DNA from 2 places in the Paenarthrobacter sp. 10N417 genome. Region 2 is predicted to be linked to the other one. Evidence: predicted binding sites of a transcription regulator. Region 2 holds the regulator's gene; the other holds the start of a gene.

Region 1 (20,184 bases), on a different contig from region 2:
TCCTTGGGCAGTCCGGGCATGGTCATGACGGCACCGGTCAGCGCGACAATGAAGCCCGCGCCGGTCTTGGGGATGAGTTCGCGCACGTGTACCCGGAATCCCTTTGGCGCCCCGAGCTTGGATGCGTCGTCCGTGAACGAGTATTGCGTCTTGGCCATGCAGACGGGGAGCCCGCCCCAGCCATTTTTTTGAATGTCCACAAGTCGCTTCTGTGCCGGGACAGAAAATTCGACGCCGTCTGCGCCGTAGATCTCCTGCACAATGGTCCGGATCTTGTCCTCCACAGAAAGTTCCAGCGGGTACAAGTGGTGGAAATTTGATGGCCCTTGCACTGCCGCTGCCACCTTCGCCGCAAGTTCGTCCCCACCATCGCCTCCGCCGCCGCGGCCCCAGACATCGGCGACGGCGGCCTCCACGCCTTCGGCTGCGCACCACTTCAGTAGCCACTGAAGTTCTTCGTCGGTATCGGTGGCGAACTTGTTGATGGCGACGACCGGCGAGATGCCGAACTTGGCAACATTCCCAACATGGCGTTTGAGGTTTTCCACCCCAGCGGCTACAGCGTCCACGTTGGGCTCGCTGAGTTTGTCTTTTGGAATTCCGCCTTGCATCTTCAGCGCCCGGATCGTTGCCACAACAACGACGGCGGACGGTGCCACGTCAGCGATGCGGGACTTGATGTCCATGTACTTTTCGGCACCCAGGTCCGCGCCGAATCCAGCCTCGGTGACCACGATGTCCGCAAGTTGCTGCGCGGTCCGGGTTGCTATGAGCGAGTTGCACCCGTGGGCAATGTTGGCGAAGGGCCCACCATGGACCAGTGCCGGCGTCCCGGCGATGGTCTGGACAAGGTTTGGTTTGATGGCGTCCTTCAAGAGCAGAGTCAGGGCACCCTCCACCCCAAGGTCCGCAACAGTTACGGGTTGGCGGTCGAAGGTGTAGCCGAAAGTGATGCGGCCCAAGCGTGCACGAAGGTCGTTCAAGTCCGTGGCGAGGCAGAAAACGGCCATGATTTCGGAGGCCACTGTGATGTCAAAGCCATCTTGCCGGGGTACGCCCTGGGCGGGACCGCCGAGCCCGATAATGATTTCCCGTAGGGAGCGGTCGTTCATGTCGATGACCCGCTTGAAGGTCATGCGGCGGGGGTCGATTCCGAGGTGGTTGCCTTGGAAGATGTGATTGTCCACGAGTGCCATGAGGGCGTTGTTGGCCGAGGTGACGGCGTGGAAGTCGCCGGTGAAGTGGAGGTTGATATCGTCCATGGGCAGCACCTGCGAGTAGCCGCCTCCGGTTGCCCCGCCCTTCATGCCAAGGATCGGCCCGAGTGAGGGTTCGCGGAGTGCGATCATCACTTTGTGGCCGGCACGGGCGAGGGAATCGGCGAGCCCTACAGTGGTTGTCGATTTGCCTTCGCCCGCAGGGGTGGGGGACATGGCTGAAACGAGGACTACCTTGCCGGGCGCCTTGCCCTGAGGGAGCACAAGCTTGGCCGGATTGATCTTGGCTTTGTAAGGCCCATACAGTTCCAATGCGTCCACGTTGATGCCCGCCCGTCGTGCAATCTCTTCGATGGGCAGGATGGTGGCGCTATGGGCTATCTCAAGATCGCTCAGGCCCTTGTTTTCAGACATCGTTGTCCTTCGGCTTAGTGCTTACGCTGTGTGGGCAGACGCTCCGCGTCCGCCTGCGCTGTGCGCGACAATCTATCAGTCAACAGCCAGTAACTGCGTGAGGTTCACCGCCGGGGGACCAGCAGGCCGCTGACAGATTCGCGGTAGCTTTCCAAAGTGATCGCAGCAGTGCGCTGCCAGCCGAAGGATTCGGCATGGGTTGCGGCCAAACGGCCCATGTCCTCGCGTGTCTGGACGTCGTCGTACAAATCCTCAAGGGCATCAGCCCAGTCGGAAGGATCGTGACCATCCACGAGGATGCCTGTCCGGCCATCGGAGATGGCGCGAGAGAGCCCACCAACGTTGGTGGCCACCACGGGAGTCCCGCACGCTTGTGCTTCCAAGGCCACAAGTCCGAAGGATTCGCTGAAAGAGGGCATCACTACGACGTCGGCGGAGCGGAACCAGCTGGCAAGCTCGGGCGCTACAACCGGCGGGCGATGCGTGACGATGTCAGCCAGCCCGGCCTCCTCGATGATGTGCTGCAGGTTGAAGTCCTTGGCGCCGCTGAGCGAGCCCAGAATGGTCATTTCCAAATCGATGTCTGGCCTGCGCTTTCGCAGGAGGCCGGCTGCTTTGACGAAGACCTGGGGGCCCTTGAGCCGTTGGATCCGGCCCGCGAACAGAATATGGAAACTGTCCGGCCTGACATCGCGCTGGGCTCGGGATTTACGACGGAATGATGGCGTGAAGATCTGGAGGTCGACCCCCGGAGGCGCGATGTCGATCCTGTCGATATCTGCACCGTAGTGGGAGACCAGCTCGTCTGCCTCGGAAGCTGTATTGGCGATGAGACGGGTAGCTCCATCAACGATCCTCTGCTCGCCCTCCTCCCGACGCCGCGGCTCGGGGCGCTCACCGGACTCGAGAACAAGGTTCTTGACCTTCGCCATGGTGTGCATGGTGTGGATCAGCGGAACACCCCAGAGCTCAGACAATTCCAGACCCGCAACCCCGGACACCCAGTAATGCGAATGGATGGCGTCGTAGCGGCCGTTCGGTTGCTCGTGCCGGATTCGATCGATCTGCTCCACCATCTGATGGAGCAGGGCAGGCAATTCTTCCTTCGGGACTTTCCGCCGCGGTCCGGCCAGGACGTTGTGGACGCATACACCGGGACCGGGATGTTCGACGGCAGCTTGGCCGGCTTTGGTGGAACGGGTAAAAATCTCTACCTCTACGCCGGACTCCGCCAGTGCGAGGGCCAGGGCCCGCACATAGACGTTCATCCCCCCAGCGTCACCTGCCCCTGGCTGCTCCATGGGGGAGGTGTGCAGTGAAAGGAATGCCACCCGCCGGATCAACGGCACACTTTCCTCCTTCGTGAAGCCAACTTGTGAAGCCAAACCACTTTTTGCCCTGCAGAAAACACTACTCCTGAAGCCGAGCACTACATGGCGCCGATCCCGGCTATGTGGACAAGCAATCCCGGCTAAGTGGACAAGGCTGCTAGCGTGTGCGCTGTGAGCCAAGAAACCCTTTTCGACATCCGCCCAGCCACATCCGAAGATTGGCCCGGTATCTGGTCCGTCATGGAGCCCATCATCCGTGAGGGGGAGACCTTCACCTGGGACCGCGACACCACTGAAGAAGCTGCCCGTGACAAGTGGATGAAGGAAGCGCCGGGCCAAACGTTTGTGGCGGTGCGTACTGCGGACGGGCCGCACCCCGGAGGCGAGGTCCTGGGCACCGGCGAGTTCCATGCGAACCAGGCCGGTGGCGGCAGTCATGTGGCGAACGCCGGGTACATGGTGAGCTCCAAACATTCGGGTCAGGGAATTGCACGGGCGCTGTGTGCCTACTCGCTAAAAGAAGCCAAAGCGGCAGGATTCCGCTCCATGCAATTCAATGCTGTGGTGGAGAGCAACGTCCGCGCGGTGTGGTTGTGGCAATCGATGGGTTTCCGCATCCTTGCCACAGTGCCTGAGGCCTTCGACCATCCTGAAATCGGCTACGTCGGCCTGCATGTGATGTACCGGAAGCTCTAGGAGCCCACACAAATCATTTCCAGAGCCCGCGCAGATCCCGGAAGGCTGCCTCGTAGCCGTCAAGGAGTTGCGCGCCCAGCGACGCCGAACCTACCAGCGGGTGGGCGGCAAAGGCTTCCACTGCAGCGTCGCGGTCACCGTCCCGCACTGCCCGGACCGTCAGCCGCTCCACTTCCTTGACGTGTTGCATCAGGGTGAGGAACTGCCCACCCGGCCGTTCCTGCGCAAGCGGCAGGGCGCCGTCGGGCGTTACCTCGCAGGGAACTTCGACGACGGCGTCCCCCGGCAGCCCGGGCACGGCGACTTCCGCCTCACCAGCCGAGGAGGGGGAGACGGGTGAATTGGGGACATTGAGGATCAACTGGGCGCTCCCACCTCCGGATAGAGCCCGCATCACGGACAATGCCACGCGCTCATAGCCGCCCCCGGCGAGGTCTTCCTCGTCGCGGTGCTCCCCGTGAGTACGGGCCTCGGCCAAGTAGCCTTCCTCCCGGGAGCGCCGGGCCGCATCCCACGTGGCGTAGGCGTTGGCGGATTCCACCAGGGAAGGGTAGAGCGTGCTCTGTTGCTGGTGGATGGAGGCCCCACGCGTTTCGCGTTGCTTCAGGATGGCTTCCGTCGCCTGCTCGGTTTCGTAGTAGTAGTAAAGGTATTCATTGGGCAGGCAACCGAGTTTCTCCAGGGTGTGCTGGCCGAACAAACGCCCTTCCTCAATTCGTTCGAGCGCCCCACGATCCGATAACAGGTCCGGTAGGAGGTCCCGGCCACCGGGCGCCAGCCTGTAAAGCCAGCCGAGGTGGTTCAACCCGAAGTAGCCCACGCCGTCGAGCGTTCCTTCATGAAGGGGTGAACCGGCAGCCCGTGCCGCGCGCTGGACCAAGCCGCCGGCGGAATCGCAGATCCCAAGGACCTTTCGTCCCAGCACCGGCACGAGTGCCTCGGTCACCATCCCGGCGGGGTTGGTGAAGTTGATGAGCCACGCATCCGGGCAATACTGCCGCATTCCCTCGGCGAGATCCAGCATGTGCGGAATGGTGCGGAGGGCGTAAGAGATACCGCCCGCGCCCGTGGTCTCCTGGCCCAGCAACCCCAGGTCCAAGGCCACGCGTTCATCGGCGATCCGGCCTTCCGTTCCACCAGGGCGGATCGCCGCGAAGACCACGTTGGTGCCCGTGAGTGCCTGCAACAGGTCCGTGGAAATCACGACGGCGGGCCGGGAGCCTTCCGGGGTGGGCATATCGTGGAGGACCGCTTCGATGGCGGCGAGACGTGCGGGATCGACGTCGTAAAGCACCACCTCGTCCACCAGTCCCGCGAACGGACCCGTACATAAGGCACGGTACACAAGGGGTGCCCGGAATCCGCCGCCACCGGCGATCATGAGCCGCATGATCCGAGTCTATGCAGCCCGGAAGGCGCAGCGTAGTGTGCCGTGCATGGACGCAATGCCCCAGCGACGTTTTGACCCTCTTGCCGCCGTGCGCAAGGAGGGCGATGGTCAATGCGACCTTCTCCTGGCAGGAACGGTTTTCCAGGACATCATTTTCACGGGACTCCCGCACTCTCCCGAGCCCGGAACTGAAGTGTGGAGCGAAGGCATGGGCAGCTGCCCGGGCGGGGTTGCCAACCAAGCGATCGCAGCAGCCCGGCTTGGCCTGAGGACCAACTTGGCCGCAGCCTTTGGGGACGACGGTTACGGGGATTACAACTGGCAGATCCTGGAAGGCCAGGAGCATGTGGACTTGTCCCTGTCGCGCCGCGTCCCCGGCTGGCACTCGCCGGTGACGGTGTCCATGTGCGTGAACCAGGATCGATCCATGGTCACCCACGGGCACCCCGCGCCGATCAAGGCCTCGGAGCTGATCGGACAGCCACCCAAGGCACTCGCCGCCGTCGCGGATCTGGACGAGGAGTTGGAACCGTGGATGTTGGCGGCGAAGACAGGGGGAACGAAGCTTTTCGGCGTGGTGGGCTGGGACCCGAGCGGAGAGTGGTCCCAGCGCAGGCTGGACCAACTGGAACATTTTTACGCTTTCCTGCCCAACGCCCCGGAGGCCATGGCGTTCACGGGCAAGACCGATCCCTGGGCGGCGCTCTATTCCTTGGCCGATCGCGTTCCAGTGGCTGTGGTGACATTAGGTGCGCAGGGCGCCATGGCCGTGGACTCGGAGACGGGCGAAGAGGAATGGGTGCCGTCGTTGCCTGTGTCTGCGTACGATCCGACCGGCGCCGGTGATTGTTTCGGGGCGGCCTTCATTGTGGGCTCTCTGGCAGGGTGGAGATTGGGGGACCGCCTGCGGTTCGCGAACCTCTGTGCCTCGCTGGCCGTACAACAAGTTGGCGGATCCCTCGCTGCACCTGGCTGGGGCGACATCGCGGACTGGTGGCAGCGTGCCAACGCGAGGAAGGAACGCCAATCGAGCCAGTGGCTGCGGCGTTTCGCGTTCCTTGAGCCGATCGTGAAGGACATCCCCGCCGAAGCCCAACGGCGAGCCCGCGCCACGATCGCCCACTTGTCAGACGCCCAGTAGCAGAGCCGGCAGTTAACCCCTCTTCACCCACACCACTAGAATCTCTAGGGTGACTTACGAAGCAGCTGCAGATATCGGGATCGGGTCCAAGGCCTCCATAGCAAAGTCAGCGGTGCTGGAGCGTTCCGCCGTGATCGATCTTGAGGCCGTGCGGCACAACGTTCGCCAGTTTGTTGCTATTGCCTCCCCGGCTTCCGTCATGGCTGTGGTGAAGGCCGACGCTTATGGCCATGGCGTCTTGCAGGTGGCACGTGCCGCCCTCGACGCCGGAGCGGCCTGGCTCGGCGTCGCCCACATTTCCGAGGCGCTCGCCTTACGTGCCGCCGGCATTGAAGCACCCCTGTTGGCGTGGCTGCACACCCGTGAAAGCAACTTCCAAGCCGCAGTCGCCGCTGGAATCGACGTCGGGATTTCCGGGTGGGAACTCGACGCCGTCGTGGCGGCCGCCCGCGAACAGGAGCGCCCCGCACGGGTCCACTTGAAGGTGGATACAGGGCTGGGGCGGAATGGCTGCCCGATCAGCGACTGGGACCAGTTGGTGGGCCAGGCGATGGAATACCAGGACGAAGGCCTGCTTCGCGTCGTTGGCATTTTCTCTCACCTTGCCGTGGCCGACGAGCCGCACCGACCCGAAACGGACGAGCAATTAGCGGTTTTCCGTGACGCGCTCGCCATTGCTGAGGATGCCGGCGTCGATACTGAGGTCAGGCACATCGCCAACACTCCCGCTGCGCTGTCCCGGCCGGATTCGCACTTTGACCTCATCCGCGTCGGGCTCGGCATCTACGGGTTGTCGCCCTTCGAAGGGGTTACCTCCGCCGAACTTGGCCTGCACGCTGCTATGAGCGTCCGCACACTCCTCTCTAACTGCAAAAAGGTGCCGAAAGGGCAAGGCGTTTCCTACGGCCTGAAGTACCACACCAGCCAGGAGACCACCCTCGGCTTGATTCCCCTGGGCTACGCGGATGGCGTCCCGCGCGTCGCCACTGGCGGACCAGTTCGCGTCAACGGCGTCAACTACGCTGTGGTGGGCCAGATCGCGATGGACCAGATGGTGATTGATCTTGGACCGCTCACCTCTGAAGAAGCGGCCGGCCTCAAGGGCGCCGAAGCCGTGATGTTCGGCGACGGTGCCGATGGGGGTCCCACCGCGGATGATTGGGCGGCCGCAGCGGGAACCATCAACTACGAGATCGTCACGCGCATCAGCCCGCGCGTGCCTCGCAGCTACGTCAATGAGGCTCCGGCGCGGCCGGAGGCACAACCGAAGGTACAACGCGGCACCCAGGCCGCATCGGAATCGGCGACGCTGTGAACGAACCACTGACCGAACCAAGCGAACCGCTGTGGGAACGCAGCCTGAAGGTCACGACGGCGGAGCAGACCCACGCGCTCGGTGCAGCACTGGGCGGGGTACTTGAGGCGGGGGATCTCCTTATCCTGACCGGGGAGTTGGGTGCTGGAAAGACGACCTTCACCCAGGGTCTGGGAGAAGGCTTAGGCGTCCGTGCCGGGATCATCTCGCCTACGTTCGTGCTGGTTCGGATTCATCCCAACCTTCCCGATGGACCACGCCCCGGTGGCCCGGACCTGGTCCACGTCGATGCCTACAGGCTGGAATCAGCTGCTGAGATCGATGACATTGATCTGGAGAACACCATGGACTCGTCCGTAACCGTGGTGGAGTGGGGGCGGGACCGGGTGGAGCACCTCTCGGACAGCCGTCTGGAAGTGGATCTTCACCGGTCTGTGGGTGCTGTGCCGGCCAACGTTGCGGACAGCGGCGGCATGGTGCTCGACTTTGACACTGGTGACGACGACGAACCCCGCACCATCGTTTTCCGCGGTTTCGGCCCCCGCTGGGCCGAGGCACCGAAGCTTCTTGAAACCACGATCTCTGAAGGAGGCCACTGATGCTGATCCTGGCCATCGATACCTCTGCAGTGGCCAGTGCTGCGCTGATTTCGGACGTTGCCATGGAAGGCGTGCTGGATTCCTTCGCCACTGAGGACACGCGAAGCCATGCCGAAGTCCTTGCGCCCGGCATCGAGAAACTCCTGGCCGGAGCAGGGGTCACCGGCGCGGACATTGACGTGATCGTCACAGGGGTGGGGCCCGGACCGTTTACCGGGCTGCGCTCGGGCATAGCAACCGCACGCACCCTGGCCTTCGTCTGGAACAAGCCCCTGTATGGGTTGATGAGCCTTGATGCGATAGCCCTTGAAGTGGCGGAGTCCACTGCCGCCGCTCCCGAATTCCTGGTGGCCACTGACGCCCGACGCAAAGAGGTCTACTGGTCGCGGTACGTCCTCGAGGAGGGCCAGCTTCCCCAACTCATCGACGGACCGCATGTGGGTTTCGCCTCGGACTTGCCGGATCTTCCCGTGTTCGGGGCCGGCGCTGGACTGTATGCCGACGTCCTCCGCGCCGACGAAGACTTTGCCGACACCCAACCGGACGCGGCTTCCCTTGGCCAGGTCGCGCTTGCCCGGTTGACGGCAGGGCAGGAACTCTTGGATTCCACACCCTTGTACTTGCGCGAATCGGACGCCCAGGTACCGGGCCCCAGGAAGCGTGCCCTGTGATGAAAGGGGAACGATGAAACTTTCACCCAAACTGGAGCTCTCCGGAGTTTCCCTGCGAGACATGACAGAGGCTGACGTCCCGGCCGTGGAAGCCTTGGAACGGCGATTGTTCCCCGTGGATGCCTGGCCCCTGCAGATGTTCTTCGACGAATTGTCCCAGCCGGAGACCCGCCGTTATGTAGTGGCCGAGGTTGCGGGACAGATCGTGGCGTACGCCGGCTTGATGTGCATTGAGCCGATCGCGGACGTCCAGACGATCGCCGTCGTTCCTGAATTCGAAGGCAAGGGCATCGGCTCTGCCATCCTGACAGAACTGATTGAAGAGGCCCGGCGACGTCGTGCGGCGGACGTCCTCCTGGAAGTGCGTGCGGACAATCCACGCGCACAGCAGTTGTATCTGCGCTTCGGATTTGAGCAGATCCATGTCCGGCCGCGGTATTACCGGGACGGGACGGACGCGTTGATCATGCGCCTACCCCTCAACGAGCCACATTCCACAGAAGGAGCCAACGCGTGAGCGGCCCTTATCCAGAACAGCCGAAGCAGCCGTTGGTGCTGGGCATCGAATCGTCCTGCGACGAAACCGGCGTCGGAATCGTGCGCGGCACAACGCTGCTGACCAACACGGTGTCCTCGTCCATGGACGAGCACGTGCGCTTTGGTGGCGTCATCCCGGAGATCGCTTCGCGCGCCCACCTTGACGCCTTTGTCCCCACCCTCCAGGAAGCGCTGCACGAAGCCGGGGTGACCTTGGAGGACATCGATGCCATTGCTGTCACCTCCGGTCCCGGCCTGGCCGGCGCCCTCATGGTGGGTGTCTGCGCCGCGAAGGCCTTGGCCGTCGCTACGGGCAAGCCGCTGTATGCGATCAACCACCTTGTGGCGCACGTTGGAGTGGGGCTGCTGGAGGCAAGGCCCGACGCCGGTGCTGCCGCCGGCTTGAGTGCCGGCCTGAGTGCGGGCAAGCTGCCAGAGAACCTCGGTGCCCTTCTGGTTTCCGGTGGCCACACAGAGATCCTCCGCATTCGCAGCATCACAGATGACGTGGAACTCCTGGGCTCCACCATCGACGACGCCGCTGGAGAAGCCTACGACAAAGTAGCCCGGATCCTGGGCCTTGGCTACCCGGGTGGCCCGGCCATCGACAAACTCGCGCGTCAGGGCAATCCCAAGTCGATCCGCTTTCCGCGCGGCCTCACCCAGCCCAAATACATGGGCACGGCGGAGGAAAAGGGACCGCATCGCTACGACTGGTCCTTCAGCGGCCTGAAAACGGCCGTGGCCAGATGCGTGGAGCAATTCGAAGCCCGCGGTGAGGAAGTACCTGTAGCCGATATCGCTGCAGCGTTTCAGGAAGCCGTAGTGGACGTCATCAGTTCAAAGGCGGTCCTGGCCTGCAAGGAGAACGGCATTACCCACGTGCTGCTTGGTGGTGGCGTTGCCGCCAACTCAAGGCTGCGTGAATTAACCGGTCAACGGTGCGTGTCGGCGGGCATCAAGCTGCACGTGCCGCCGCTGGATCTCTGCACGGACAACGGTGCCATGGTGGCAGCGCTTGGAGCTCAACTGATCATGGCAGGGATCGGGCCCAGCGGAATCGCCTTCGCGCCGGATTCCTCCATGCCGGTTACTACGGTGTCGGTGGCGGCGTAAGTACCCTGGACCTAAGCGTCCGGGCCTTTGCGCATCTGCTGCACGAGATCCATGACCACTGCCTGCAGGTCCCCGTTGTGTTCAGCGGCCACGCGGCGCTGGCGCTGGTAACTGGCGCCGCGTTCGATGATCTTCAGGACATCGGCCAGTTCCTCAGAGCACCCGAGCTTGGCTGCCACGGGTTCCAAGCGTGCGACGGTTTCTGCCAGGTGCTCGGTGACCAACTGCTCGTTGCCCTTGGCATCGAGGATGATGATGGCTTCCATGCCATAGCGGGCGGCACGCCACTTGTTTTCCTGGACGTGCCATGGCGGCATCGTGGGGATGCTGCCGCCGGCGTCGAGGATGGAGGAAAACTCGTCCACGAGGCACTGCGTCAGTGCTGCGATCGCGCCCACTTCCTCGAGTGTGGCGAGGCCATCACAAATGCGCATCTCGATAGTGCCCAGGTTGGAGACGGGTCGGATGTCCCAACGAATTTCAGAGGTGGCATCGATGACACCTGTGGTGAACATGTCCTGGACATAGGACTCGTACGCTTCCCAGGTTTCGAACTGGAACGGCAAGCCAGCGGTGGGGAGCTGCTGGAACATGAGGGCGCGCTGGGATGCGTAGCCGGTTTCTTCGCCGGCCCAGAAGGGGCTGGAAGCGCTAAGGGCCTGGAAGTGCGGGAAGTAGTTGACCAGGCCGTCCAGGATGGGGAGTACTTTGTCCCGGCGATCGATGCCCACGTGGACGTGGACTCCGTAGATGACCATTTGGCGTCCCCACCATTGGGTCCGCTCGATCAGCTTGGCGTAGCGCTCCTTGTCGGTGACCGGCTGGAGCAGGGGAGGGCTGAAGGGATGGCTGCCTGCGCAGAACACCTCGACTCCCATGGGATCTGTGACTTCGCGGACAGCGGCGAGAGAGCGGCTGAGGTCCTCTTTGGCTTCCTTGACCGTTTCGCAGATTCCGGTAACGAGCTCCACGGTATTCAGGAGCAGTTCGCGCTTGATATGGGGGTGTTCGTCGTCTTCGTTGAGGTCCGGGTGGTTCGCGGCCACGCCCTTGAGGACGTCGTTCGCGACTGAGACCAGTTCCCCGGTGCGTGCATTGACGAGCGCCAACTCCCATTCCACACCCAGTGTCGATTGCCTGGATGGCGCAAACTCAATCTGCACGTAGTCCCCTCGTTGCTTGTTTCTGCTGGAGTTTCAGCTGGACGCAACCCGCTGCGGGGCCGTCAGCGGTCGGCTCAAGTCTAGTGCAGCCGGAGCATGCGTGATTGCTGGCGGGTGCGCAGATCGTCCGGCGGCGTTGGCGCACATTCGTCATTATCAAGAACAATCCGCGCATGAAGGCCCGCCAGGGCTAAGAGAACGGCAGCGTAAAGAGACCGTTGTTTAATGGGTGAATGCCAATCCTGAACAAAGACATGTCCCTGTGCATTTCGCTTGCGGCCCGGCCCAGCAACATCGGGACCCGGTTCCACAATTATTTGTACGATCTGCTCGGACTGAACTTTGTCTATAAGGCTTTCGCCCCAGCGGACATCACTCTTGCAGTGGCTGGCATCCGCGGCCTCCCCATCAGGGGAGCCGCGGTGTCCATGCCCTATAAGGAAGCTGTCATCCCGCTGGTTGATGTAATGGATCCATCGGCAAGGGCCATCGACTCGGTCAACACGATTGTCAATGACGACGGCGTCCTCACGGCCTACAACACCGACTACATAGCCATTGCCCGCCTGCTGAAGGACCACAAAGTACCCAACAGCCACACGGTGCTGCTGCGTGGAGCAGGAGGAATGGCAAAAGCGGTGGCCGCAGCTCTCCGCGATGCAGGCTTTACGTCCGTGACAATCGTGGCCCGCAACGAAACCACCGGACGTGCGCTCGCGGACCTTTATGGTTTCGGCTGGCAGGACGACGTCAACGGATCAACGGCGGACCTCATCATCAATGTCACGCCGTTGGGGATGGCGGGCGCGGACGAACGGGCACAGTCCTTTGACGACGCAACCATTGCCGCTGCGAAGATAGTGTTCGACGTCGTCGCCCTCCCCTCCGAGACACCGCTCATCACGGCGGCCCGTCAAGCAGGCAAGCCGGTGATCACCGGAGCCGAAGTCATCGCCATCCAGGCGGAGGAACAGTTCGTCCTGTACACGGGCGTCCGCCCGAGTGCAGACCAGGTCCGCGAAGCCTCGGAGTTCTCCCGCCGCTGACGTGGCCTAGAACGTCACAGGCTCCACCACCACGGCCACTCTTTCCTCGCCAATCCTGGTGAGGACCAGGGTGGCCGTTTTTGCGGGCTTGGTCTCGCGCTTGGATGGAAGCAGTTGTTTGCGCAGTTCTTCCGGAGTGACTGCCGTGCCGCGCTTCTTGATGTCCAGCACCGTGATGCCGTTCGCTTTGACCCAGGCTTTGAGCGCCTTCACGTTGTAAGGCATCACTTCCAGCACCTTGTACGCGCGGGCAAAAGGCGAGTCATGGAGTTCCGGGGCGCAGATGTAGGCGATATGTTCGTCCACCAGGTGCCCGCCAAGGCGTTCTGCGACGTCGGCCACCAGCCCTGCGCGGATGACCGCACCGTCCGGTTCGTAGAGGAATCCTTCTACAGGCCCGACGGCGGCTACCGGGCCGCCGTCGAAATCCTCGCCGCTGGTGAGCTCGGCAGCGCCCTGGGGGCCGATGACAAGTGCCGCGCGCCGAACCCCGGGGCGGGCCACCGCGTTGAACCACAAGGTGACCTCAGTGACGTCGCCGCCTACCGAGACCCACTGCGCTTCACAGTTCGCCGGAACCGAGTCGTGCGGCATCCCGGGACCCATCTTGACTCCCACTGCCCGGCCGGCCGCGGCCAGGCCTTCAACGAACGACAACGGGGGAGAGAACGCTTCCGGATCCCAGATCCTCTTGGTTCCGGACGTCGAGGTTGTGCGTCGTGCGGGGTCCAGCCACACGCCGTCGATCCCGTCCAGGTTCACTGATGTGGCATCGGAATGCACCACCGTGGCGTGCGGGAAGGGCATGAGGTTGATGGTGGCACAGGCGGCAGTGGTTTCGTCCATTTCCACGGCGGTCACGGCAATGTCCATGGAGGCCAAGGCCATGGAGTCAGCTCCGAGGCCGCAGCCGAGGTCGGCTACGTGGGAAATGCCGGCCTTGGCAAAACGCTCGGCGTGCCGGGCCGCGACGTTGAGGCGGGTTGCCTGTTCGAGTCCGGCCTGGGTGAACAGCATCTGGCGGGCAAACTCGCCGAACTTTGCTTCGGCGCGGGTCCGGAGCCGGGACTGCGTCAGTACCGCGGCCACGAGTTCAGGGGAGTGGCCTGCTTTTCGGAGGTCGGCGTTAACGCTGAACGCTTCGTCTTCGCGGTACGGCCCCAGCGAGGCAAGGAGTTCCCATCCTTCAGTGGTCAGCAAGGGTGCGATCTGTTCCTGCGGTGCGTGAGACATGGGATCAAGCCTAACGGCGCCCGCCATGACGCCGTGAGTTGGGAACCAGCGACGATAGGGTTGTTTTCATGGAAGACAACGCAGTTCCGCAGCCCTCCGACACAAACAACCCGGGCGGGAACCACTCCACTGCCCCGGGAGCTTCAGAGCATTCCTCCGGTCGATCCCTCGTGGCTTTTGCCCGTCCTGCCTTGATCGCGGGGGCCGTGATCGCTGTAGTCTGCATTGGCCTGCTGATCGTCATCTTCGCGTTGGACTCATTCAACGCTGCGGCGTACTCCGTGACGGGCAAGAGCGTGAATGACGCTACTGATGAAGCCCGCGACATCCGGGAGCTCTACAGTGGAGCCCGTATTGGCGGGATTATCGCCTTGGTGATTTCCGGCGTCGTGGCCCTGGCGGCCGCCGTCGTGCTGTATTTGAACCGCGGAACCGCCCCTGCAGATGAGGACGACGACGGCGAAGACTACGATTTGGACGACCTCACCGGTCGGTAACGGGAGTTCACTCAGGACGAAATTCTGGCACTCACCTTGACCGAGTGCTAACGCTTACATAGAGTCGTGTTAGCACTCTCCCCCGGAGGGTGCTAATCACGCCAGGCGTCACCGGCACCGCGACGACGGTTGCACGCCACGGCACCCTAGTTCTTAGTCCATGAATCAGCTCATGAAAAGGAGAGTCCGAGTGTCGGTCTCGATTAAGCCTCTTGAGGATCGTATTGTTGTTCGCCCGCTCGAAGCAGAGCAGACCACGGCTTCCGGCCTGGTAATTCCGGACTCCGCGCAGGAGAAGCCGCAGGAAGGCGAAGTTGTTGCAATCGGCCCCGGCCGCTTCGATGACAACGGCAACCGCGTGCCGGTTGACGTAACTGTTGGCGACGTCGTCATCTACTCCAAGTACGGTGGAACCGAAGTCAAGACCGGCGGCAACGAGTACCTCGTTCTGTCCGCCCGCGACGTCCTTGCGATCGTCGTAAAGTAACTTCCTGGAGCCCCGCACCGCAGCCGCGTTGGAATCATTCCGACCTTCTGCGGTGCGGGTTTTCTGTCTTGAAAGGACACAACCATGGCAAAGCAGCTTGCTTTTAACGATGCTGCCCGCCGGTCTCTTGAGGCCGGTATCGACAAGCTCGCCAACACTGTCAAGGTGACGCTTGGCCCGCGCGGCCGCAACGTCGTGCTGGACAAGAAGTGGGGCGCTCCCACGATCACCAACGATGGCGTGACGATCGCCCGCGAAGTTGAGCTTGACGACCCCTACGAGAACCTTGGTGCACAGCTGGCCAAGGAAGTAGCCACCAAGACCAACGACGTCGCTGGCGACGGCACCACCACCGCTACGGTGCTGGCGCAGGCACTGGTCAAGGAAGGCCTGCGCAACGTTGCTGCTGGTGCCGCTCCTGGCGAGATCAAGCGCGGCATCGAGGTTTCCATTGAAGCCATCGCAGCCCGCCTCCTGGAGAACGCAAGCGAAGTGCAAGGCACCCAGGTTGCCAACGTTGCCGCCATCTCCGCACAGAGCGACGAAATTGGCGAACTGTTGGCCGAGGCGTTCGGCAAGGTGGGCAAAGATGGCGTCATCACCATCGAAGAATCCTCCACCACCCAGACCGAACTCGTCCTCACCGAAGGCATGCAGTTCGACAAGGGCTACCTTTCCCCGTACTTCGTCACTGACGCAGAACGCCAGGAAGCTGTCCTCGAAGACGCCTTGATCCTGATCAACCAGGGCAAGATCTCTTCGCTGCAGGACTTCCTGCCGTTGCTGGAGAAGGCGCTGCAGGCCTCCAAGCCGCTGTTCATCATCGCCGAAGACATCGAAGGCGAAGCCCTTTCCACGCTGATCGTCAACCGCATCCGCGGCACGCTGAACGTTGTGGCCGCCAAGGCTCCGGGCTTCGGTGACCGCCGCAAGGCCATGCTCCAGGACATTGCGACGCTCACGGGCGCCCAGGTTGTTTCCCCGGACCTTGGCCTGTCGCTGGACACTGTTGGCCTCGAGGTACTGGGTACGGCACGCCGCATCACGGTCACCAAGGACAACACCACCATCGTTGATGGCGCCGGAACCGAGCAGGACGTTGCCGACCGCGTGGCCCAGCTGCGTGCCGAACTCACCCGCACGGACTCCGACTGGGACCGCGAGAAGCTGCAGGAGCGCCTGGCCAAGCTGGCTGGCGGTATCGGCGTTATCAAGGTCGGCGCAGCCACCGAGGTTGAGCTGAAGGAAAAGAAGCACCGCATCGAGGACGCCGTTTCCTCCACGCGTGCTGCCCTTGAAGAAGGCATCGTTTCCGGTGGCGGTTCCGCCCTCATCCACGCCCTCAAGGCGCTGGATGAGTCCCCGGCCGTCAAGGCACTGGAAGGTGACGCAGCAGCAGCTGTTGGCATCGTCCGTCGCGCCTTGGTCCAGCCGCTGCGCTGGATCGCCCAGAATGCCGGCTTCGATGGCTTCGTCGTCGTTTCCAAGGTCTCCGAACTCGAAGCCAACCACGGCTTCAACGCCAAGTCCGGCGAGTACGAGGACCTGATCGCCGCTGGCGTGATCGACCCCGTCAAGGTCACCCGCTCCGCACTCCGCAACGCCGCTTCCATCGCTGCCCTGGTTCTCACCACCGAGACCCTGGTTGCCGAGAAGCCGGCTGAGGACGAAAACGCACACGCAGGCCACCAGCACTAACAGCCTGTTCGAAAAAGCCCTGGTCACTCGTGGCCAGGGCTTTTTTCTGCCCTCTTGCGCTTCCCGATGTCGGCTTCCCGGCGTCCGGTTGTGGCGTGGGCGTGTGGCGTCCCGACCTTCTTTGAACCTCAGGCGCCCGCCATGCAACCGAAAAAGGGTGACAAAGTGGCATCTCGGGACCAGAGACGGTCAGGAACCCACACGGCGCGTCAGGGATTCGTGGAGCCATTGTGGGCTTACGACGGCGGCGGTACCCTGACGCTAATACGGCCGCTTGGGTGCGCCAACCGGGTTGCTCGCGGTCGCAGAATGAGTGTGGACTATGCCGGTTACAGCCTTGGATCTGGGACGCTCCGCGTTCTCCGAGCACCGCTGGAGCGATGCACTGGATTGCCTTGCCCGGGCGGACACGGAGGGCGGACTTCTACCCGAGGACATTGAAGTCGCGGCCTCCGTGGCCATGCTGTTGGGCAAGGACTCCGAAGGCGTCGCCTACCTGACACGGGCGCACGATGAATATGTCACCGTAGGAGACATGGCTGCAGCCGCCCGTTGCGCAACGTGGCTGGTGCTGTTCCTCATGGACATCGGGGAGCCAGCCCGCAGCTCGGGCTGGATGTCCCGGGCGAAGCATTTAGTGGAAGAACTGGACGAGCCCACCGAAGCTGAAGGCTACCTCCTGATTCCGTCAGCGCTGGGAGCCTTGTACGGAGGAAATCCTGAAGCCAGCAATGAGCTCTTTGGCCGCGCCTTGGCAGTGGGGCAGCGATTCCACGACAAGGATCTGATGGCACTTGGACGGCTGGGCCTGGGCACGGCCAGCATCACCCTTGGATTCCCGGACAAGGGCTTGGAGATCCTGGATGAAGTCATGGTTTCCGTGACGGCGGGGGAAGTATCGCCCATCCCTTCAGGCATCATCTACTGCTCCGTCATCGGCAGTTGCCGCCTGGCGTTCGACGTCCAGCGTGCCCATGAATGGACCGCCGCGTTGGAACGCTGGTGCGGGGACCGGCCGGACATGGTGATGTTCAGCGGGCAGTGCCAGTCCCACAGGGCAGAACTGTTCATCCTCCATGGCGCCTGGGATGACGCCATAGCAGCCGTCCACATTGCCCAGGACCGCTCGCGCCGCGGCGACCCGGAAGCGGCCTGGGGTGCGTGGTATCTGCAGGGCGAGATTCTGCGTTTGAAGGGCCAATTTGATGAAGCCAGCGCGGCTTATGCCAAGGCTGCAGAGACCGGCTTCGAAGCTCTCCCCGGACTCGCGCTGGTGCTGGCAGGCCAGCAAAAAGTGTCCCAGGCCCAAGCCATGTTGCGCAGGGCCATGGCAGGCTCGGACCCCGCCAACCGACGGCGGTTGCTTCCCGCCGTCGTCGACGTCGAGCTTGCCGCTGGTGACCTTAAAGCGGCAAGGGCCGCGGCTGACGAACTCGCGGCTCCGGTCCTTGAAACGGGCAGGCCCCTGGAACGGGCGCTTGCGGCGCAGGCGGAAGCCCAAGTGCTGCTCGCAGAGGGCAAGGCGGGCGACGCGCTGGTGGCCTCAAGAAAGGCATGGCGGCTCTGGTACAGCCTTGAGGCACCGTATGGCGCCGCCAGCTGCAGGGTGTTGACGGGCCGCGCCTGTTCGGAACTGGGCGATCCCGACTCTGCCGCCATGGAATTCGAAGCAGCCACAGCCGAGTTCGCTGAACTCGAAGCAACGCCTGCTGTAACTGAGGTGCTGGGCCTTACTGCGGGACGAGGCAGTGCGGGAGCCGGCGGGGCGGGAGGTGTTGGGACTGGTTCTGCGCCCACCGCCCATGAACTTACAAACCGTGAACTGGAAGTCCTGCGGCTTGTCGCCGACGGAAAAGCCAACAAGTCCATTGCCCGGGAACTGTATCTCAGCGAAAAAACCGTTGCCCGGCACGTCAGCAATATCCTCAGCAAACTCTCCTTGCCCTCCAGGGTTGCTGCGACCAGATACGCCTTCGAACACCACTTGACCAACTGATCTTCTCTCACATCCCACAGCCTTTCTCCCGATCTTCTCTCACGTCCTGCGGGGTTTCTCCCGTTGTTCTCTCACGTCCCGACATGCGCATAAATACCCATGCCCCATCCAGCAGGATGCGTCATTTGGCCGACGCGGCAGAGGGTGCCGGACTCCTAGTTTGGGCTTATGAACATTCCACTGCTCGCCGGCACCGTATCCACCGTGCTCTTTGCATCCAGCATGCTGCCCATGTTGGTCAAGGCAGTCCGCACCAAGGACCTGGCCTCCTACAGTTTGAGCAACATCACTTTGACCAACATCGCCAACGCCGTGCATTCCTTCTACGTCTTCGACCTTCCGGCGGGACCCGTGTGGCTGTTGCACTCCTTTTACGTGGTGACGTCGGTCTTGATGTTGGTGTGGTGCCTGCGGTACCGGAAGGCTCCGGCTGAAACCCCAGCAACTGCAACCCCAGCAACTGCAACCCCAGCAACCCGGGGTCACTTAAGGCCCATGTCGGCCCCTGCCATGGGCCATAAGTGACCCCGCGTTGGATTAACGAGAAAGGAAATGCCATGAAAAATGCTAGTGATTCGCAGTTCGATACTGTGATCGTGGGCGGTGGCCAGGCCGGCTTGGCGCTCGGCTATTGGCTGGCCAAAGGACACCACAACTTCGTCATCCTTGATGAGAACGCCAGGACCGGGGATTCGTGGCGTCAACGCTGGGATTCGCTTCGTCTCTTCACCCCGGCTAAATACGACGGATTGCCGGGCGCACCTTTCCCAGGGGACCCGTTGGCGTTTCCCAGTAAGGATGAGTTGGCGGACTACCTCGAACAATATGCACGGCGGTTCAGTCTGCCCGTGATCCACGGAGTCCGTGTTGACGGGGTGACGCAACAGGGTGATTGCTTTCTTGTGAGCTCCGGTGACCGGTCTTGGATCGCCAACAACGTAGTGGTTGCTACCGGTGGATATCGCCTGCCTAAGCGGCCGGCATTCGCCACTGAGCTGGATCCCGGCATCGTGCAGCTTCACTCGCAGGAGTACAAAAACCCCGGGCAACTCCAACCTGGGCCAGTGCTCGTGGTGGGGCTCGGCAATTCCGGCGCGGAAATTGCCCTTGAAGCCAGCAGAACGCACACCACGTTGCTGGCTGGCAAAGCCAGTGGCGAACTCCCTGTTCGCCATGGACGCGCCGCGGCCCGGTTTGTCCTGCCTGTGATCCGGTTCGCAGGACTTCACGTCCTGACCCTTAATACCCCGGTTGGCCGGAAGGTGGCGCCGGCATTCAAGATGATGGCGGCACCTTTGATCCGGACACGCACCAAGGATCTGCGTGACGCGAAGGTGGAACTGCTGCCGAGGATAGCCGGGGTAAAGCAAGGTAAACCGGTGCTGGAAGAGGGCCGGACTTTGGATGTGGCGAACGTCATTTGGTGTACCGGATACCGGGAGGATTACTCGTGGCTGAAGCTCCCGTACCAGAACGGCGATGGGATTCCGACCCACAAGAGGGGAGTGGTGGAATCTGTGCCCGGTCTCTACTTCCTTGGCCAGGAGTTTCTGTTCGCGGCAGTTTCGGCAACACTTCCAGGAGTTGGCCGTGACGCCCGCTATCTGGCACGCCAGATCACAGCAGACCGGCAGTTC
Region 2 (9,669 bases):
CACACCTTCCAAGGGCTTGGGTGTGGGCGAGGTCGGCTACTTGATCACCGGAGTTAAGGACGTCCGCCAATCCAAGGTTGGCGATACCGTTACCAACCTCGCCAAGCCGGCGTCGGAGTCGCTCAGCGGCTACGCCGATGCCAAGCCCATGGTTTTCTCGGGTTTGTACCCGCTTGATGGAACTGACTATCCCGTGCTCCGCGATGCCCTCGAGAAGCTGATGCTTAACGACGCCGCTCTGGTCTATGAGCCCGAGACGTCCGCCGCATTGGGCTTTGGCTTCCGTGTTGGTTTCCTGGGTCTGCTCCACCTCGAAATCACCCGTGAGCGTCTTGAGCGCGAGTACAACCTCGATCTCATCTCCACAGCTCCCAACGTGGAGTACGAGGTAACGCTGGAGGACAAGAAGGTGATCCACGTGACCAACCCCAGCGAATATCCCACAGGCAAGATCTCCGAGGTCCGCGAGCCTATGGTCTCAGCCACCATCCTGGCACCGAACGAGTTTGTTGGCGCCATCATGGAGCTGTGCCAGAGCCGCCGCGGCGTTATGGGTGGTATGGACTACCTCTCCGAGGACCGTGTGGAAATCAGGTACCGCCTGCCCTTGGCGGAAATCGTGTTCGACTTCTTCGACATCCTCAAATCCAAGACGCGCGGTTATGGCTCGCTGGACTGGAAGGCCGACGGCGAACAGGTTGCCGACCTCGTTAAGGTGGACATCATGCTCCAGGGCGAGCAGGTGGATGCTTTCAGTGCCATCACCCACCGTGACAAGGCCTACGCCTACGGTGTCATGATGACCGGCAAGCTGCGCGAACTCATCCCGCGTCAGCAATTCGAGGTGCCCATCCAGGCTGCCATCGGATCTCGCATTATTGCCCGCGAGAGCATTCGGGCCATCCGCAAGGACGTTCTTGCCAAGTGCTACGGCGGTGACATCACCCGTAAGCGCAAGCTGCTCGAGAAGCAGAAGGAAGGCAAGAAGCGCATGAAGATGGTGGGCCGCGTTGAAGTGCCTCAGGAAGCTTTCATCGCTGCGCTGACCACCGACGAGTCCAAGGACAAGGCAAAGAAGTAAATGCCCAGCGTCCTCCCTTTGGGCGACCCTGCACCTGCGGACGGTTTGTTGCCTCCGCAGGTGCTGATCGGCGTCGAGCACCGCAAGTTCGGCCTGTACGTGCACATCCCCTTCTGCGCGGTGAGGTGCGGTTATTGCGATTTCAACACCTACACGGCCACCGAGCTGGGTGGTGGGGCGTCGCAGGATGCTTACGCAGGCACGGCTGTCACTGAACTGGCCTTTGCAGCCACCGCCATGGATGCCTCCGGTCTGCCGAAGCGCCCACTGAGCACTGTATTTTTCGGTGGTGGGACACCCACGTTGCTCCCTGCCGAGGACTTGGCTCGTATCCTTCGTGCCGCCGTCGTGCAGTGGGGACTTGAACCGGGCGCCGAGGTGACCACCGAAGCCAACCCCGACTCCGTAACGCCCGAGTCGCTCCAGGTGCTGGCGGATGCAGGCTTTACGCGCGTCTCTTTTGGCATGCAGTCCGCGGTACCGCACGTCCTCAAAGTGCTGGACCGGACCCATACCCCGAGCCGCGTTCCGCTGGTGGTCCAGTGGGCGCGCGAGGCGGGCCTGGCCGTAAGCCTTGACCTCATCTACGGCACGCCGGGAGAGTCGATGGCGGACTGGCAACTGTCCCTTGCGACCGCCCTGTCCTACGAACCCGATCACATCAGCGCCTATGCCCTGATCGTGGAAGACGGCACAAAGCTGGCGGCCCAAATCCGCCGCGGCGAAGTTCCCGGAATTGACGACGACGACCACGCCGCGAAATATGAGCTCGCCGACAAATTGATCTCGGAAGCCGGGCTGACATGGTACGAGGTCAGCAATTGGTCGAAAGCGCCTGAACAGGCCTGCCGTCACAATCTTGCCTATTGGCGGGGCGATGACTGGTGGGGGATCGGTCCGGGCGCTCACTCGCACGTGGGCGGTGTCCGCTGGTGGAACGTCAAGCACCCCACCGCTTACGCCAACCGTCTGGCTGCAGGAGACTCGCCGGCAGCTGGTAGGGAAACCCTTGACGCCGAAACCCGGGAAGTCGAGCGCATCATGCTTGAGGCCCGGCTCGGTACAGGTCTGTCCGTTGATGCGCTGGACAAAGTTGGCCGCCATGCGATGGCAGGACTGATCGCTGAAGAACTCGTGGATCCGGGTGCGGCCTTCAAGGGGCGCCTGGTTCTTACCCTTAAGGGCCGGCTCCTGGCCGACGCCGTGGTGCGCAGGATTCTGCCGGACTAATCGTCTGCAGAATCCTGGAAGCCTTGGACTACTTAATCCAGCGCAGGTTGAGCTTGTAGCGGTGGGGCTGTCCGTGATTGACGCGGATACCAGCCGAGACTGAGAAGCACGTCAGGGCTACCCAGATGCCCGTGGCGATGACTGCAAAGATATTGCCCACGACGGGAAGCAGAACCAGGATATTTGCCAGGACTGCCGCGATGGTCGGAGGAAGCGTGAAGTTCAGTGCTTCCTTGGATTCCTGCGCCGTAAATGGCCCGCGATCACGGAAGATGAGATAGATCAACAGGGACGGCAGGCATCCCAGAATTCCCCCGAAGTGCGCAAGGGTGGCCCACTGCCGGTCTTCGCTTGCCGTCAGTGGGAGTGCGTTTGCGGGCGCGCCATGGTACTGGGGCTGGCCTGCGGCGCTGCCCGGTTCTTCAGGAGCGTTCTCTGCCACGGTGTCTTCCCTTTGCTTTAAAGATGCTGCAGTGTTGCTGTCCCAGAATACTGGGTTCCGGGTCATCCCGGGACCAACGCCCCGTTACGTCCCTGCGAAAAGTGCATTGAGGAAACGTAATTCAGGACAAGACGGTCAGGCAGTGGTGAGGAAATCGATGACTTCCTCTACCCTTCCCAGCAGCGACGCTTCCAAGTCGGCGTAGCTGCGTACCGCACCAAGCAGGCGCTGCCAGCCGAGTCCAATGTCTTCGGCGGTTTCGTGCGGCCAGCCGAACGCGGTCAGTATCCCGGTCTTCCAGTCAGTGCCTCGTGGAACTTCCGGCCACCGCTCAATACCCAGCACTTTTGGCCGGATGGCTTGCCAGACGTCTATATACGGATGGCCGACGATCAGGACGTTTCCGGCGGCTCCGGGCACCGTCATGGCTTCTGCGGCGATGCGTGATTCCTTTGAGCCTGCCACGAGGTGGTCTACCAGGATCCCGAGCCTGCGCCCTGGCCCGGGCGAGAATGCGGCGATAGCTGACTTGAGGTCGTCCACGCCGTGGAGTGGCTCTACGACGATGCCCTCAATGCGGAGGTCGTCGCCCCAGACTTTCTCCACCAGTTCGGCGTCGTGCTTGCCTTCCACCCAAATACGGCTCGCCTTGGCCACCTGTGCACGATGGCCCAGGACCCTGACGGACCCGGATGCCGTTCGACCCGACTGCACAGGCGAACCAGGAGCCTTTGCTGCCGGAGGCATGAGACGGATGGCCTGCCCTTCAAGCAGGAAACCGAACCCGAGTTGGAACGACTTGGTTTTGCCACGCCTGTCCTCAAGGGAGACGATGTGCATTCCCCCCGATTTCTCCACCCGTGTGACTTCGCCCACCCAGCCGGACTGGACGTCTTCAAGGACCATCCCGCGCTGGACGGCTACCTCGGGGAGTTGGCGTTTGGCAGGAGCGGACAGATCCTGCGGGCCCCACGTATCGAAAGCCAAGGACTTCATACCCCTCTGTGCTGGTTGTGCTGGGAATAACTCCCGCGGGCGGTTTCAATGCTAGCAACGTGCTGGCTCATACTAGACTTGTTAGCACTTGGGCATGTTGAGTGCTAAGTGAGTGCTGTTTATCCGTCCCGATAAAGGCCCGGACAGTCGTCAGGAGGTGTTGCAATGAGTGAGCCACGCAAGCTTGAAGTGCTGCGCGCAATCGTTGAGGATTATGTGCATTCCCGTGAGCCTGTTGGATCCAAGGCACTTGTGGAGCGGCACCATCTGGGCGTTTCCAGCGCCACCATCCGGAACGATATGGCTGTGCTGGAAGAAGAAGGCCTCATCGCAGCGCCGCATACCAGCGCAGGCCGCATCCCCACGGACAAGGGCTATCGGCTGTTCGTGGACCGCATCTCGCAGGTCAAACCGTTGTCCGCCGCGGAGCGTCGAGCCATCCACTCGCTCCTTGAAGGGCCGGACGACCTCGATGACATCCTTGAGCGCACGGTCAGGCTACTGTCGCAACTGACCAACCAGGTCGCCGTCGTTCAGTACCCGCACTCCAACCGTGCCCTGGTCCGTCACGTTGAATTTGTCCTCCTGGCGCCAAAGCAGGTGCTCGTGGTGCTCATCGCAGATACAGGAAGCGTTGGCCAGAAGGTCATCGAGGCTGGCTCCGATGTAAGTAATGAGGCGTTGATGGCCCTTCGCTCCCGGTTCCTGGGAAGCATCGCTGGAACCCAGCTGGCACTGCTGCCGCAGGTGTTGCCTTCCGTAGTGGCGCTGTGCCCGCCGGAGCTTCGGGGACTCGCGCAGCATCTTGCCCATGGTCTCCAAGCCCTCAGCGACACCAGCCGCGAAGAGCGCATCGTCATGGCCGGAACAGCCAACCTTGCCCGCTCAAATGTCGATTTCCCGTTGAGTATTGGGCCAGTGCTGGAAGCTCTTGAGGAACAAGTTGTCATGCTTAGGTTGTTGTCCGATATGGGGGATGATCCCCGCGGCGTGACAGTGAGCATCGGGCGCGAGAATCCTTACGATGGCCTGGCCGAGGCCTCGGTCGTGGCAACGGGGTACGGCTCCGGTGCCAAGGTGGGAATCCTCGGACCAACCCGGATGGACTATCCCACCACCATGGCTGCCGTGCGCGCCGTGGCCCGTTACCTTTCCCGCATTCTCGGCGGCTGACGCAAGCCCCGAGGTAAGAATCGCCGTGTAACCGTATAACAAGGAAGAGATACAGACTTTGAGCAGCCACTATGACGTTTTGGGAGTCTCTCCGGAAGCCACCGGGGAAGAGATCAAAAAGGCGTACCGCAAGTTGGCGCGAAAGCTTCACCCGGACGTCAACCCGGGGGAGGATGTCGCGGAGCAGTTCAAGGCCGTGACGCATGCTTACGAAGTGCTGTCCGACCCCCAAAAGCGCCGCGTCTACGATGCCACCGGTAACGAGAATGGCACTGACAACGGCTTTGGTGGCGGCTACTCCGGCCAGGGTTTCGCGTTCCAGGACATCTTCGATACCTTCTTCGGCGGTGGCGGCGGGCACGCTGGTCCGGCCTCCCGTGTGCGCCGGGGCCAGGACGCACTGATCAGTGTCCGCATCGACCTCAAGGACGCCGTGTTTGGTGTCAACAAGAAGCTCGAAGTTGATACGGCTGTCGTCTGCCCCACCTGCGATGGCAGCTGCTGCCGGCCGGGCACACACCCGGAGCGCTGTGACATCTGTGGCGGCAGCGGCCAAGTCCAGCGGGCCGTTCGATCCATCCTGGGCCAAGTCATGACCACGGCGCCGTGTGGTTCCTGTGAGGGCTTCGGTACGGTCATCAAGGATCCCTGCAACGAGTGCAACGGGCAGGGCCGTATCCGCAGCCGGCGTTCCCTCACCATCAAGGTTCCTGCCGGTGTTGCGACAGGTACGCGCATCCAACTCTCCGGACAGGGCGAAGCAGGACCAGCTGGCGGACCTGCGGGCGACCTCTACGTAGAGATCCGCGTCAACAATGACTCCACGTATATCCGCGAAGGCGACGATCTGCACGCAACACTGAGCGTTCCGATGACAGCCGCCGCCTTGGGCACGGAACTGAGCCTGGAAACTTTCGACGGGCCCCAGGAGATTGATGTCAAGGCCGGCACCCAGTCCGGCGAGGTCATCACGCTTCGCGGGTTGGGCGTTACCCACCTCAGGGGCTATGGCCGAGGCGATCTCAAGGTGCACCTGCACGTTGAGACACCGGTCAAGCTGGATCCGGCACAGGAAGAGCTCCTGCAGCAGCTTGCCAAGTTGCGCGGCGAGCAGTTCAGCGAAGGAAAACTCGTGGCCAGCGGCGGCATGTTCGCCAAGCTGCGGGACAAGCTCGGTAACCTGTAGCGGTGAGCAATCCCGTCTTCTTCGCGCCTGCCGGGAGCCTGTCCGGTGTTGAGCCGGGCGCGTTGTTCGTCATCGACGGTGCAGAAGCCCGGCATGCCGTTACCGTGAAGAGGCTCACTGTCGGTGAGGCCGTGGACATTGCCGATGGCGCAGGAGCCCGCCTGACAGGCACGGTCGCAGAGGTTGGACCTGGAAGTTTGTCCGTCACAGCATCCGAGGTGATTTTCGAAGATCAGCCGAACGTGCGTTTGGTGCTGGTCCAAGCGTTGGCCAAGGGTGACCGTGACGAGTTGGCCATTGAAACGGCCACCGAACTGGGCATAGATGCGGTGATTCCTTGGCAGGCTGAGCGATCCATCGTCCGCTGGAAGGGGGATCGCGCTGCCAAGGCCCACGCGAAGTGGCAGTCTGTGGTCACTGCCGCGGCGAAGCAGGCCCGCAGGGCGTGGATACCGGAGGTGCGTCCGATCCTGGATTCCGCGGCTTTGGCAAAGGCTGTTGCCGCCGCGGACCTGGCTGTAATCCTTCACGAGGACGCCAAGAACCCCTTGCGGACCGTCCTGGAAGCGCCGATCGTGGCTCAGGCCGGCGGCCTGGATTCACCACGTGAAGTCCTCTTGATCGTGGGGCCGGAAGGCGGCATCTCGCCACGCGAGGTGACGCGCCTCAGCGACGCCGGGGCGGTCACGGCTCTCTTGGGGCACCACGTCCTGAGGTCTTCGACGGCGGGACCCGCCGCCGTCGTACTCGCCTCCGATGTCTTGGGCCGCTGGTAGGCTGTGTCGCCTTCCAGGCAACGCCAGCTAATGCGCGACGCCGGCTCTAGCCGACGCTGAAAAGTCGCGTATCGGTGGTGGATGTGTCTGCTTGCCCGGAGTCCTGAACCTGGGACACGCGCAATTCGTATTTCCCTGGTTTCAGGGTCGCATTGAAGGAGAAGACGCCGAATTGTCCCGGCTCTCCTGTGGCTTTTGTCTGGCCGGTCAGCAGGCTGGCCTTTTCGCCATTGCCGTTGTCCCGGAGGATCTGCCAGCTGACCGGCTTGGAGCTGTCAGTGCTGCGGCCATTGAACTTGACCACGCCGGCCGGGAGCGAGGTGTCCTCCTGCGGGTCGATGATCCATAGTGGCGCCACCAAGGAAGCGTCCCTTGCCATTGGTTGTCCGAGCCGTACCTGGCCGAAGGCCATGAAATCAGTGTGACCGTCGACCAGGATGACCACTTGGATTTGCTGCCCGGAGTTGATCAGGCCTGACGACGAAGCTGCTGCCGTGGCAGTGTAGACCAGCTGCTGTACAGCCCGTTGCGCCATGCCTGCATCAAGGTTGGAGTTGAAGGCATCCCGGGAAATATCAACGGTGATCACGTTCTTGCCCGAGATGGATGTTGCCAAGCTGCCGGGGTCCTGCCACGGGGTGAAGAAGTCGTGGTCCAACGGCTTTTCGGCCATCATGATGCGCAGCGCAGTGGTGACGGGGTTTCCATCGCCGGAGATGTCCCTGAATTCGCGGTAGAGGTAGACATCTTCCTTGCTCCGCCCAATCCAGTAGACCGGGATCTTCGTGGACGCCTGGGTGGTCTCCAGGGGAGCGTTGCTGGCCGGAGCTTCCTGGACGCTGACTGGCGGCGCACTGGACGTAGTTTGAGTGGGTCCGCCGTTGGCGATACAGCCGGTCAGCAAAAGGACAGCAAGCATCGCAGGCGCTGCGACCGCGGACTTTTTCCGCTTTCGCCCGCCGGGCTGATGGCTTACTGACTGCGCGATGGGGGTTCCTTGCCTTGGTGGCCGGTGGTTCTCGCCGGCCCGTCGAACGCGCGTAGTCTGACTACCCGCTCTGCCAGCTTGGCATATCGTCGACGGCGGCTGGCCGGGTTTGCGGGCACTGGCGGCAACTGAAACAGGATTGATACCCGCTTGATGCCGAGTTGAGACAAAATGTCGCAGTCGAGGGACGACCTCGCGGGGAGGATGCGGGGAGGATGCGGGGAGGATACGGCAGAGGATCCGCGGGCGAACGCCCGAGGTCTGCCGGGCTGGCGTAGGATTGAAGGCATTCCGGCATATGGCCTGGCGGTTGAGCCAGTCCCGTTGTCGAAACGATGGACCAACTGTTATCCGACCGGAGGAGAAGAGGCCGCACGGCCACCACTATGAGTGAATCCCTGAATGGGCGGCTGCGGACCGGAAACGGGAACCCAGCCACCACCGAGTTCCCGCACACCTTACCGGGCACGCGCACGGAAATCGTCACGTTCGACAACTCCGATCAGATGGTTCACTCATTGGGCAGCCATGACGAAGCCTTGCGGTACATCGAGGAGCAGTTCCCGGACGTCAACTTCCACGTTCGCGGCAATGAATTGTCCATGTCCGGTCCGTCCACGGTCATCCCGCGCATCATGCGCCTCCTTGAAGAGGTCCGCGGACTGGTAGCCAGGGGAACGGTCGTTACCCCTGATGTCCTGCAGCAGCTCGTTTCCCTCCTGAGGACACAGTCGGTCCAGAATCCCGTGGATGTCCTTACCCACAACATTCTTTCAAGCCGCGGCAAGACCATCCGGCCCAAGACCTTGAATCAGAAGAACTATGTGGATGCCATAGATGCCAACACAGTGATCTTCGGTATTGGCCCGGCAGGTACTGGCAAAACATACCTCGCCATGGCCAAGGCCGTGCAGGCCCTCCAACTCAAGGAAGTAAGCCGGATCATCCTGACCCGGCCCGCTGTTGAGGCGGGGGAGCGGCTGGGTTTCCTGCCGGGAACGCTGAGCGACAAGATCGATCCCTACCTGCGGCCGCTTTACGATGCCTTGCACGACATGATGGATCCGGAGTCCATTCCCAGGCTGATGGCTGCCGGCACCATTGAAGTCGCACCGTTGGCCTATATGCGTGGACGGACGCTCAATGACGCATTCATCATCCTGGACGAGGCCCAGAACACCACTCCTGAACAGATGAAGATGTTCCTGACCCGCCTCGGATTCGGCTCAAAGATGGTTGTCACAGGAGACGTAACGCAGATCGACCTGCCTTTTGGCTCCACCTCCGGACTGCGGATCGTACGGGAAATCCTCAGTGGGATCGAGGACGTCAATTTCTCCATCCTGGAGGCTGCGGACGTCGTCCGGCACCGTTTGGTTGCAGACATCGTTTCGGCCTACAGCAGGTGGGATGACGCGCACCGTACGGATGGGGCCGCCGGCACACATCACAAACGTGGAGAACGAAAATGAGCATTGAAATCAACAACGAATCCGGCGTGGAGGTGGACGAAGCCCAACTGGTGACGTTGTCGCGGTTCATCTTCGAGCGCCTCTACATCCATCCGCAGGCTGAGCTGTCCATCCTCCTGGTGGATGAACCCGCCATGGAGAAGCTGCACATCGAGCTCATGGACGAACCAGGAGCCACGGATGTGCTCTCGGTGCCCATGGATGAGTTGACGCCGGGCACACCTGACAAGCCCACGCCGCAGGGAATGCTCGGAGACATAGCCATTTGTCCGCAGGTGGCCGAGGTGCAGGCGCGGAACGCCGGACACGCCACCCAGGACGAAAT

What was found. Region 2 encodes HrcA, which represses chaperone genes, less so after heat shock. Its sites were predicted from a motif close to TTNGCACTCGNNNNNNNCGAGTGCNAA; they were not measured.
Region 1: the regulator HrcA is predicted to act here: its motif matches at 14,391-14,417, upstream of groES (co-chaperone GroES).

What each region holds. Positions count from the first base shown of each region.
Region 1 covers NZ_JBFTIL010000007.1:71,215-91,398, forward strand. The annotation lists gene AC1DCM_RS10330 (formate--tetrahydrofolate ligase) at 1-1,631, opposite strand, end outside; gene mshA (D-inositol-3-phosphate glycosyltransferase) at 1,736-2,980, opposite strand; gene AC1DCM_RS10340 (GNAT family N-acetyltransferase) at 3,125-3,658, shown strand; gene AC1DCM_RS10345 (family 4 glycosyl hydrolase) at 3,672-5,048, opposite strand; gene AC1DCM_RS10350 (carbohydrate kinase family protein) at 5,095-6,189, shown strand; gene alr (alanine racemase) at 6,239-7,504, shown strand; gene tsaE (tRNA (adenosine(37)-N6)-threonylcarbamoyltransferase complex ATPase subunit type 1 TsaE) at 7,501-8,103, shown strand; gene tsaB (tRNA (adenosine(37)-N6)-threonylcarbamoyltransferase complex dimerization subunit type 1 TsaB) at 8,103-8,774, shown strand; gene rimI (ribosomal protein S18-alanine N-acetyltransferase) at 8,788-9,291, shown strand; gene tsaD (tRNA (adenosine(37)-N6)-threonylcarbamoyltransferase complex transferase subunit TsaD) at 9,288-10,427, shown strand; gene AC1DCM_RS10380 (glutamate--cysteine ligase) at 10,439-11,590, opposite strand; partial or broken gene AC1DCM_RS10385 (ribosomal protein bL36) at 11,704-11,784, shown strand; gene AC1DCM_RS10390 (shikimate 5-dehydrogenase) at 11,824-12,636, shown strand; gene AC1DCM_RS10395 (THUMP-like domain-containing protein) at 12,643-13,869, opposite strand; gene AC1DCM_RS10400 (hypothetical protein) at 13,938-14,366, shown strand; gene groES (co-chaperone GroES) at 14,557-14,853, shown strand; gene groL (chaperonin GroEL) at 14,938-16,551, shown strand; gene AC1DCM_RS10415 (helix-turn-helix transcriptional regulator) at 16,874-18,547, shown strand; gene AC1DCM_RS10420 (hypothetical protein) at 18,716-19,072, shown strand; gene AC1DCM_RS10425 (flavin-containing monooxygenase) at 19,105-20,184, shown strand, end outside.
Region 2 covers NZ_JBFTIL010000018.1:40,230-49,898, reverse strand. The annotation lists gene lepA (translation elongation factor 4) at 1-1,081, shown strand, start outside; gene hemW (radical SAM family heme chaperone HemW) at 1,082-2,311, shown strand; gene AC1DCM_RS19760 (DUF4870 domain-containing protein) at 2,340-2,753, opposite strand; gene AC1DCM_RS19755 (DUF3097 domain-containing protein) at 2,889-3,740, opposite strand; gene hrcA (heat-inducible transcriptional repressor HrcA) at 3,915-4,922, shown strand; gene dnaJ (molecular chaperone DnaJ) at 4,981-6,108, shown strand; gene AC1DCM_RS19740 (16S rRNA (uracil(1498)-N(3))-methyltransferase) at 6,111-6,884, shown strand; gene AC1DCM_RS19735 (GerMN domain-containing protein) at 6,931-7,803, opposite strand; gene AC1DCM_RS19730 (PhoH family protein) at 8,259-9,344, shown strand; gene ybeY (rRNA maturation RNase YbeY) at 9,341-9,669, shown strand, end outside.